One region of the Marinobacterium sp. BA1 genome, then DNA from elsewhere that is predicted to be linked to it. Evidence: predicted binding sites of a transcription regulator. Region 1 holds the regulator's gene; the other holds the start of a gene.
The links. Region 1 encodes sigma-54, which starts transcription at its own class of promoters, with help from an activator protein. Its sites were predicted from a motif close to TGGCACNNNNNTTGCTNT; they were not measured.

Region 1 (4,740 bases):
ACGAGCATGATCGGCCGGTCGGCGCTCTCAACATGCATGACATGCTGAAAGCGGGAGTCATCTGATGCAGCTGGACAATTTTCCCACTTCATTGCGTGAGGCACTAAGTAATATCCGTCTGGCAGTGTTCGATGTCGATGGCATTCTGACAGATGGCCGCCTCAACTTTCTGGCCGATGGCCGCGAAGTCAAAAGCTTTCACACCCTCGACGGCCTCGGTATCAAGCTGCTGCATCGCTGTGGCATCGAGACGGCCATCATCACGGGGCGCCGTTCGCCCCAGGTGGAGCAGCGAGCTGAAGCGTTAGGCATCACCTATCTGCGCCAGGGGCGAGAAGACAAACTGGTCGCACTGGATGAACTGTGGCAAACCAGTCGACACAGCGCTGCCGATACCGCCTATATCGGAGACGACCTGCCCGACCTTGCCGCCATTCGCGCCTGCGCCTTTGGCGCCTGTGTACCCAACGGTCATCCACTGGTGCGCAAAGAGGCGGATTGGTGCAGCAGTGCCGCTGGAGGCAAGGGGGCCGCAAGGGAGTTTTGCGAGTTGATTCTGGCCGCACAGGGCAAACTCAGCGCCATCTACGACGAGTACCGCTGAATGCTGCAAAGTCGACTGAGACTCTCCATCGCCTTGATCCTGCTGCTGGTGCCCCTGCTCTGGTGGGGGTTTGCCTCTACCCGGCTGAACGACGAGCCTTTACTGGACAATGGTGCCGCTCGGATCGACTTTTTCGTCCGCGAGGCCCGGATCACGCGCTGGAACCAGAGCGGCGAAATGGCACAGGAACTGAGCTCTCCTCTGATGCGCCACTACCCTGAACCAGGTGAGATGCTGCTGGACAACCCAACCACCCTGATACCCCGCGAGCAGAGTGGTGAGTTCCGTATTTTGGCACAGGAAGGCCGCATGCCCGACTCACAGGAACGCATAGTACTTGCAGGTGATGTACAGCTTCATGATAATCCGCCTTCAGGCAGTGCCAGCGAGATGCTGACCGAGCGACTGACACTCTACCCTCCACGCGACTATGCCCACACAGACCTGCCAGTCAGGGTAATACGCGGCCTGGACCATATGGAAAGCCAAGGCATGGAGGTCTTTTTTGACGAACAGCGGGTTGAACTGCTGTCCGAGGTAAAAGGTACATACCATGCGAATTAACCGCCCTGTGTTGCTGACCACCCTGCTGCTGAGCCTGTCCGCCAGCGTGCAGGCACTGCCCGAGGATCGCAATCAGCCAATCAACGTCTCGGCTGACCGCGCCAGCATGAACGAGCGTACCGGTATCACCGTATACACAGGCGATGTGGAAATAATTCAGGGCAGCATGGAAATTCGTGGTGAGCGCGTTGAACTGCACCGTGCAGCTGACGGCAGCATTGACCGCATTATCTCCACCGGCAAGCCGGCCAGATTTCAGCAGCAGCCATCTGCCGATCAGCCCCTGACCAAGGCCTACGGTGAAAGGATGGAGTACCGGGTCAAGCAACAAGAGGTTACCATCACCGAAAATGCACGCGTCGATCAGTCCAAGGATACCTTCACCGGAGAGCGGATCGTTTACAATATGGCGCGTGCGGTGGTGAACGCTTTCGGCAGCGACCGCGAGGGCGGCGAACGGGTCAAAATGGTGATTCAGCCCAAGCCGACGGGGACCAACTGATGGCGACACTGGAAGCCTTGCACCTTGCCAAAAGCTACAAGGGGCGCCAGGTGGTACAGGATGTATCCCTGCAGATGGAAACGGGCCAGATCGTTGGTCTGCTGGGACCCAACGGTGCCGGCAAGACCACCTGCTTTTATATGATCGTGGGGCTTATCCACGCCGACCGGGGACAAATCCGACTGCACCAGGACGACGTTACCCGCCTGCCCATGCATGAGCGCGCTCGCCGCGGTATCGGCTATCTGCCTCAGGAAGCTTCGGTGTTTCGGAAGCTGAGCGTACATGACAACCTGATGGCCATTCTGGAAACTCGCAAGGAGCTGAATACCTCGGATCGTAAGGCATTACTGGAGCAGCTGCTGGAAGAGTTTCACATTACTCACCTGCGCAATAGCCTGGGTATGGCCCTGTCTGGCGGAGAGCGTCGACGTGTTGAAATCGCACGGGCCTTGGCAACCGAGCCTGACTTTATCCTGCTGGACGAACCCTTTGCCGGCGTTGATCCAATCTCGGTCAGCGATATCAAACAAACCATTCGCCACCTGCAGTCTCGCGGCATTGGCATTCTGATCACCGATCATAACGTGCGCGAGACACTCGACATCTGCGAACGAGCATATATCGTAAGTGAAGGGGGAATACTCGCACAGGGCACACCGGCCGAGATCCTGGCTAACGAACAGGTTCGCCGTGCCTATCTGGGCGAGCAGTTTTCCCTTTGATCCTGAGTCGTCAATCATGTACATCCACTCCGTCCACCTGGCAGCTCTGATATGAAGCAATCGTTACAACTCAAGATCGGCCAGCATCTGACGATGACACCCCAGTTGCAACAAGCAATACGTCTGCTGCAACTGTCAACGCTGGACCTGCAGCAGGAGATCCAGGAAGCCCTGGAGAGTAACCCACTGCTGGAAGTCGAGGAGGAACTGGACAGCGCCGAAGAAGCCCAGACTGAAGCCCGTGATGATCGTCACGACGCCTCTGCCGACAGCCTCTCTAACGACACCGCTGACGAGGACAGCTGGGACGAAAACGCACTGGAAGAGCGGTGGAATGATGAAATCCCTCGTGAGCTGTCCACCGACAGCAACTGGGATGATACCTTCCAGCACCAGAGTACACCCGGTCCTGCCCGTGATGATGACTGGGAACCCGGTGATAACGATTCGGCCGAAGACAGCCTTCAGGATCACCTGCTGTGGCAGCTCAACTTGACCCCCATGAGTGACCCTGACCGTATGGTCGCCATGGCCCTTATCGATGCTGTCGATCCGGATGGCTATCTACGCACGGACGTAGATGAAGTTCTGGAACACTTCACCCGGAGCGAACCCCAGCTGTTTGCAGATGCCGAGCCTGAAGAGATTGAAACGGTACTGCACCGCCTGCAACAGTTTGACCCGCCCGGTGTCTGCGCACGAGACCTGAGCGAATGTCTGCAGATACAGCTGCGCCAGCTGCCTGAAAACACTCCGATGCTGAAAGAGGCATTACGCCTGGTACGCGATCACCTGGGTCTGCTCGGTAATCATGACTATCGTACCTTGATGCGCCGCATGCGCCTGAAGGAGGAGGCCCTGCAACAGATCATCAGTCTGATCCAGTCGCTTAATCCAAAACCGGGCACCAGCATCAGCAGTGAACAGTCAGAGTACGTTATACCTGATGTCGTGGTGCGCAAGGTGCAGGGGCAGTGGAATGTAAGCCTGAACTCAGAGGCATCCCCCAAGCTGCGTATCAATACCGACTATGCTGATCTTATAAGACGGGCCGACAACAGCGCTGACAACACCTATCTGAAAAACCATCTACAGGAAGCGCGCTGGTTTCTGAAGAGCCTGCTGAGTCGCAACGAAACCCTGCTCAAGGTCGCCACCGAGATCGTGGCCCGCCAGATCGATTTTTTCGAGGAAGGTGAAGAGGGTATGAAGCCGATGGTTCTGCATGACATCGCTGAAGCCGTAGAGATGCACGAATCAACCATTTCCCGTGTCACTACCCAGAAATACATGCATACACCCCGAGGCATCTTCGAGCTGAAGTATTTTTTCTCCAGCCATGTGAGCACGTCAGACGGAGGCGCTGCCTCCTCTACCGCCATTCGTGCCTTGATCAAGAAGCTGATCAGCGCGGAGAATACCGCAAAACCACTCAGTGATAACAAGATAGCCGACCTGCTGAAAGAGCAGGGATTTAACGTAGCCAGACGCACAGTGGCAAAATATCGTGAAGCGATGAACATTCCGCCTTCTAATGAGCGCAAGCGTCTGGTTTAATGAGACTACAGGCACGCCGGAAGAACGTGCTTTATGACGAGGAGAAAACCTATGCAGATCAACATCACTGGCCATCACGTCGAACTGACTGACGCCCTGAACGAATATGTACGTACCAAGTTCGACCGACTGGAACGCCACTTCGATAACATCACCAATGTACAGGTCACCCTCAGTGTCGAGAAGCTGCGCCAGAAGGCCGAAGCCGATATCCACCTGGCCGGCGGTGAAGTATTCGCAGCGCATGAGCATGACGACATGTATGCTGCAATTGATGGCATGGTGGACAAGCTTGACCGCCAGATCATCAAGCACAAAGAAAAACTCAAATCCCACAAATAACCGGTAGCAGCACGTCACGACATGCAACTATCAGAACTGCTGACCTCATCCCGTACACTCTGCCACGTCGATGTGGTCAGCAAAAAGCGAGCGCTTGAGCTCGCCAGCCAGACTATCGCCGAGCAGCTGGACGGCATGGCCGCTGAAGATATCTTCAGCGGCCTGATCAACCGAGAACGCCTTGGCAGCACCGGTATCGGTGAAGGCGTTGCCATTCCTCATTGCAGAATTCCAGGTGTTACAACAGCCATCGGATTACTGATGACGCTGTCCAGCCCGATTGACTTCGATGCCATCGACAACCGTCCAGTCGACCTGATCTGCTTCCTGCTGGTTCCCGAAGACGGCGCTGAAGAGCACCTGCAGACACTGGCAGGGTTGGCAGAGCTGTTCAACGACTCCAGCACCCGTGAATCACTGCGCAGCTGCGAAGATTCCTCAAGCCT
Region 2 (4,740 bases), 1.0 Mb from region 1:
CCCCGATCGAACTGCGCCTGTATGGCCCTTCACTGGATCGACTCAAGGTTCTGGGGGATGAAGCGCGGCGGATTCTTTCGACTGTGCCACAGGTTATTCACACCCGCGCCACATTGCAGTCCGGCATGCCCAAGGTCTGGCTGGATGTGAATGAAGCCTCGGCCCGGGTTGCCGGTCTGGGTTTGCGCGAGATTGCCCAGCAGTTACAAACCGCACTACAGGGTGTCGATGCCGGTGAACTCCTGGACGGCACCGAGTCCATTCCCGTCAGAGTCAGAATCGCCGATGAACGGCGCCAGTCTGCCGCCGCTCTGGAGCAGCTGCACATCAGCACACCGGCCGCGGGGAACATCCCGCTTAGTGCACTGGCATCGATCAGCCTGCAGCCGAGTCTGGGCGCCATTCCTCGCCGCAATGGTGAACGCGTCAACGTTATCGAGGGGTTTCTCGGTTTTGGCGTTCTGCCCGGTAGCGCCCTGCAGACATACAAACAGGCACTGGATGAGGCAGGGTTCGAACTCCCCGCAGGCTATCGGCTGGAGATCGGCGGTGAAGCGTCTGAGCGTGACCGTGCGGTCGGCAACCTGATGGCCAATGTGGGCATTATTGTTGTGCTGCTGATCGCGGTGGTGGTGCTTTCGTTCAACTCCTTCCGTATCAGCGGTCTGATCTTTGCGACCGCACTTCAAGCGGCCGGGTTGGGGTTGCTGACCGTTTGGCTGTTCGGCTACCCGTTCGGCTTTACCGTCATCATTGCCCTGCTGGGCTTAATGGGGCTGGCCATCAATGCGGCCATCGTCATTCTGGCAGAACTCAAGGCTGACCCGAATGCAGCCAGGGGGGATATTCACGCTATCACCCAAGCGGTTCAGAGCTGCACCCGCCACATCAGTTCAACCACCATCACCACCATCGGGGGCTTTATGCCGCTGATTCTGGCGGGTGGCGGTTTCTGGCCCCCCTTCGCGGTTGCCATCGCCGGAGGCACTCTGCTGACCACATTGCTCTCGTTCTATTTTGTACCGGCCTGTTTCCTCTTGATGACCCGCCACCGCCCTTTCGGAAGCACGTCCATGCAGGCAGATGACCTGCTGTTGATGAGTGACAACCGGCAAGCCTGATTGCAAGGCTTCGCCGGGCGCACAAAAAAAGGCCCCGAAGGGCCTTTGACTCTGGAGGAGTCCTTTTTGCCGTCACTTACTGCTCATGTGCTCCGGACCAAATTCCGGGTATGCCTGCATGCCACATTCATGCACATCCATGCCTTCCATTTCCTCTTCTTCGCTGACACGCAGCCCCATGATCACCTTGATCACCAGCAACACTGCCATACTGGCCAGGAACATCCAGGCGAAGGTTGCTGCGGTACCGATCAACTGCCCCATGAACGTTGCATCTTCGTTGCTCAGCAGCACCGCGAAGATACCCCAGATACCGGCAGAACCATGCACCGAGATCGCACCAACAGGGTCATCCAGCTTAAGCTTGTCCAGTGCCAGTACTGAGCCCACGACCACCAGACCACCTACAGCACCGATCAAGCTGGCCAGACCTGCAGAAGGCTGAAGCGGCTCGGCGGTAATAGCAACCAGACCGGCCAGTGCACCGTTGATGGTCATGGTCAGGTCGGTTTTGCCGAACAGGAAGCGGGCAAACAAAGCCGCGACGACCATACCTGCAGCAGCTGCCGCATTGGTGTTAACAAAGATCTTGGCCACGGCGTTGGCTTCTTCCACATTGGCGATCTTCAGCTCGGAGCCGCCGTTGAAGCCAAACCAGCCCATCCACAGGATGAACATGCCCAGCGTGGCCATCGGCAGGTTGGCACCCGGAATGGCGCGGACCTCACCGTTCTTGCCATACTTGCCCTTGCGTGGACCCACGAGGATGACCGCCGCCAGCGCTGCGGCTGCACCCGCCATGTGCACCACAACCGAGCCTGCGAAATCCTGGAAGCCAAGCTGGTCAAGGAAGCCACCGCCCCATTTCCAGTAACCTTCTACCGGATAGATCACCGCAACCATGAACACCGAGAAGATCAGAAACGGCCACAGTTTCATGCGCTCGGCAACCGCACCGGAGACAATCGACATGGTTGCAGCGGCAAACACAGCCTGGAAGATGAAGTCAGCCATGCTGGAGTAATAGGGCGCATCATCACCACCGGCTGTAACAGACTCGGTGCTATTGTCTCCGCCCAGCAGGAAGTCGATGCCCGGAATCACCGAGCTGATCGGGTTGGCGGGATACATGACGTTGTAACCCACGACGAGATAAACAATACAAGCCACGCCATACAACAGCGCGTTCTTGTTGAGGATTTCCACCGTATTCTTGGCACGCACCAAACCTGCTTCGAGCATGGCAAAACCGGCTGCCATCCACATCACCAGTGCGGTACACATCAAGAAATAGAAGGTGTCGAGGGCATAGCCCAGTTCCAGCACCATGCTGTCCATATCATTCTCCCAAAAGTGAGTGGGATTTCCTGTCAACTGCGCCTTGCAGGGGCATTGTTGACCTTTCCCATAAGGATATTTAGTTTCCTGATATGAATAAGCAAAAGCCGGGCCAGTTTCGCAACTCCATGTTTTAAATGAATAATCTTTGCCATCAACCTTATTCATACATCTGCGATGTACAAAAATGAAGCAGCACAGAGTGCACAAGTACTATAAGGGGGCATGCCTCTTTAAACTGAGCTGAACTGCACACAAAGCCCTGAAATCAGTACTGTCTTTGATCCGATGGCTGATCGGGCCATTTTCGGGCTTAAAGAAGAAGTGGTAGAGACATAAGCGTTTTGTTGGAAAGGCGCAGCCCCCTTACCAGCCAGAAAAAAGGGTTCTGTGTCACCACAGAACCCTTGAAATATTGTAACCCCGCACCAAACTGGTACTGGGCTGGTACTCCTACTCTGGTAATGTCAGTTCGACGATATCATGCTTCACGCCGCATGAAGCGTATTGCCACCAATCCCATCACAATAGACAGAAGCCCCAACCACACACCGGGCAATACTGGTATCGCTTTTACACCGGGGTTACCCACTGTATTGCCGCCACCGTTGTTGTTACCGCCGTTACCTGCGATATCCCCCGACCCAGACAAAGCAACACGGGGGGGCGCACCAGCCGTGTTGGAGTCAAGCGTTAAGCTGCTTGTGAACTCATGCTCTGAATAGGGTGTAAAGTTGATATCTATGCTACAGCTGGCAGATGCCGCCAACGATACGCCACAAGTGGTGCTGTTAACTGAAAAGGGAGCGGCCAGCGCAAAGCCGTTAATAAGAAGTGTATCAGTACCAGTGTTCTCAAGAGTCACTGATTGCGTCAGTGTTTGAGCAGGAACAACTGCGCCAAAGTTGATACTGGACGGTGAAAAGGATGCAACTGGAGCATTACTCACACCTTCGCCTACCAGCAAGACCTGGCGTGGATCAGTAAATACATTGGTATCAATCAGAAGCTCCCCTGTACGCGTCCCCAGAGCCGTCGGCGTAAAGGTCACATTGATCGGGCAACGCTCGCCAACCGCCAAAGTGCCCACACAATTACTGCTGTGGGTGTAGTCCCCAGTGCCGCTAATACCCAATATTTCCACATCAACCCCGCCGGAATTAATGATTTCGACCGTCTGAGTGTTACTGGCTTGGCCAAGCAATTGGGCACTGAAGACCAAAGAACTGCTGCTTAGCTCAGGTACGTAGCAGCCGCCCAACTCTTGAGAATATACATTGAGAAACACTTCCCCGTTGCTGCCATACAAGTACAACAGATCACCGTTGGTTTGATTAATGAATACGTTGGCAGCATCTGATGTTGCGACTGTGGTTTCGGCACCGAAAGTATCTCCCAGATCATTACTGACCCGGAAACGCACCTCACCACCAGAGACGAAGCCATCCACAACGTTGCCACAACGGTCTGCGGCAATTGAACGCCCCTGGTTGTTTGTATTATTGCCAAAGGTCAGACTTGTCTGCATACCGCTATCGAGATCCACCCGGTACGCTTGCGTGGCGGAGCCACTGATAAAGAAGTATCGACCATTACTGCCGCTTGATATGGCAGAAGTGGAGAACATGATCGACCCACCCGGTGTCTGCTGTGCCCCCCAGGTTTGGCCAAAATCGGTGCTGATGAGATACTTTACAGCCGGATTATCAACAATGGCGATCACGTCATTGGTTTGAGTATCGACCTGTATATCTGAATACACCTGTGAGCCAGCCAGTGATCCTGCACTGGTAAATGTTTGACCATTGTCGTCACTGACAAACACGTTGGTTGTAGAGCGGCCAATAATGTAGACCCTGTTGGCATCGGTGGCCATATGAAGGCTTGAATCTGTAGTTGCACCCACCGTTGCCGGTGCAGAAAAGGTCTGTCCCCCATCCAGGCTTCTACTGAGACGGGCACTGCCGGCTTCCGGCCAGGTCACGTAAATGATACCGGTTGTACTTACCGCAATTTCCGCTTCAAAGTTTCCGGGGGCTACCTGAACACTTGGCTGAAAGCTTATTCCGCGGTTTGTACTGCGAGCCACCCGAATACCGCCTGTTGTCCCACGATACACGGCGTAGATGGTGCCATCGGCTCCCACAGCCAGGTTACGAGACGTATTGCCAGAAGCGATACTGTTGTCGCCATTAGTGCCATCACTCACTGGTGTTGCTGACTGCAGAAGTGCAGACTGAGCATTGGTGCATACCAATATACTCATCGCGAATAATATATA

Region 2: the regulator sigma-54 is predicted to act here: its motif matches at 2,557-2,574, upstream of ACAM29_RS16235 (ammonium transporter).

Annotation. Positions count from the first base shown of each region.
Region 1 is NZ_BAAFHC010000001.1:2,293,255-2,297,994, forward strand. Features, by position in the region: gene ACAM29_RS11115 (KpsF/GutQ family sugar-phosphate isomerase) at 1-65, shown strand, start outside; gene ACAM29_RS11120 (KdsC family phosphatase) at 65-604, shown strand; gene lptC (LPS export ABC transporter periplasmic protein LptC) at 605-1,168, shown strand; gene lptA (lipopolysaccharide transport periplasmic protein LptA) at 1,158-1,670, shown strand; gene lptB (LPS export ABC transporter ATP-binding protein) at 1,670-2,395, shown strand; gene ACAM29_RS11140 (RNA polymerase factor sigma-54) at 2,447-3,952, shown strand; gene hpf (ribosome hibernation promoting factor) at 4,004-4,294, shown strand; gene ACAM29_RS11150 (PTS sugar transporter subunit IIA) at 4,316-4,740, shown strand, end outside.
Region 2 is NZ_BAAFHC010000001.1:3,329,612-3,334,351, reverse strand. Features, by position in the region: gene ACAM29_RS16240 (efflux RND transporter permease subunit) at 1-1,121, shown strand, start outside; gene ACAM29_RS16235 (ammonium transporter) at 1,194-2,459, opposite strand; gene ACAM29_RS16230 (choice-of-anchor D domain-containing protein) at 2,941-4,668, opposite strand.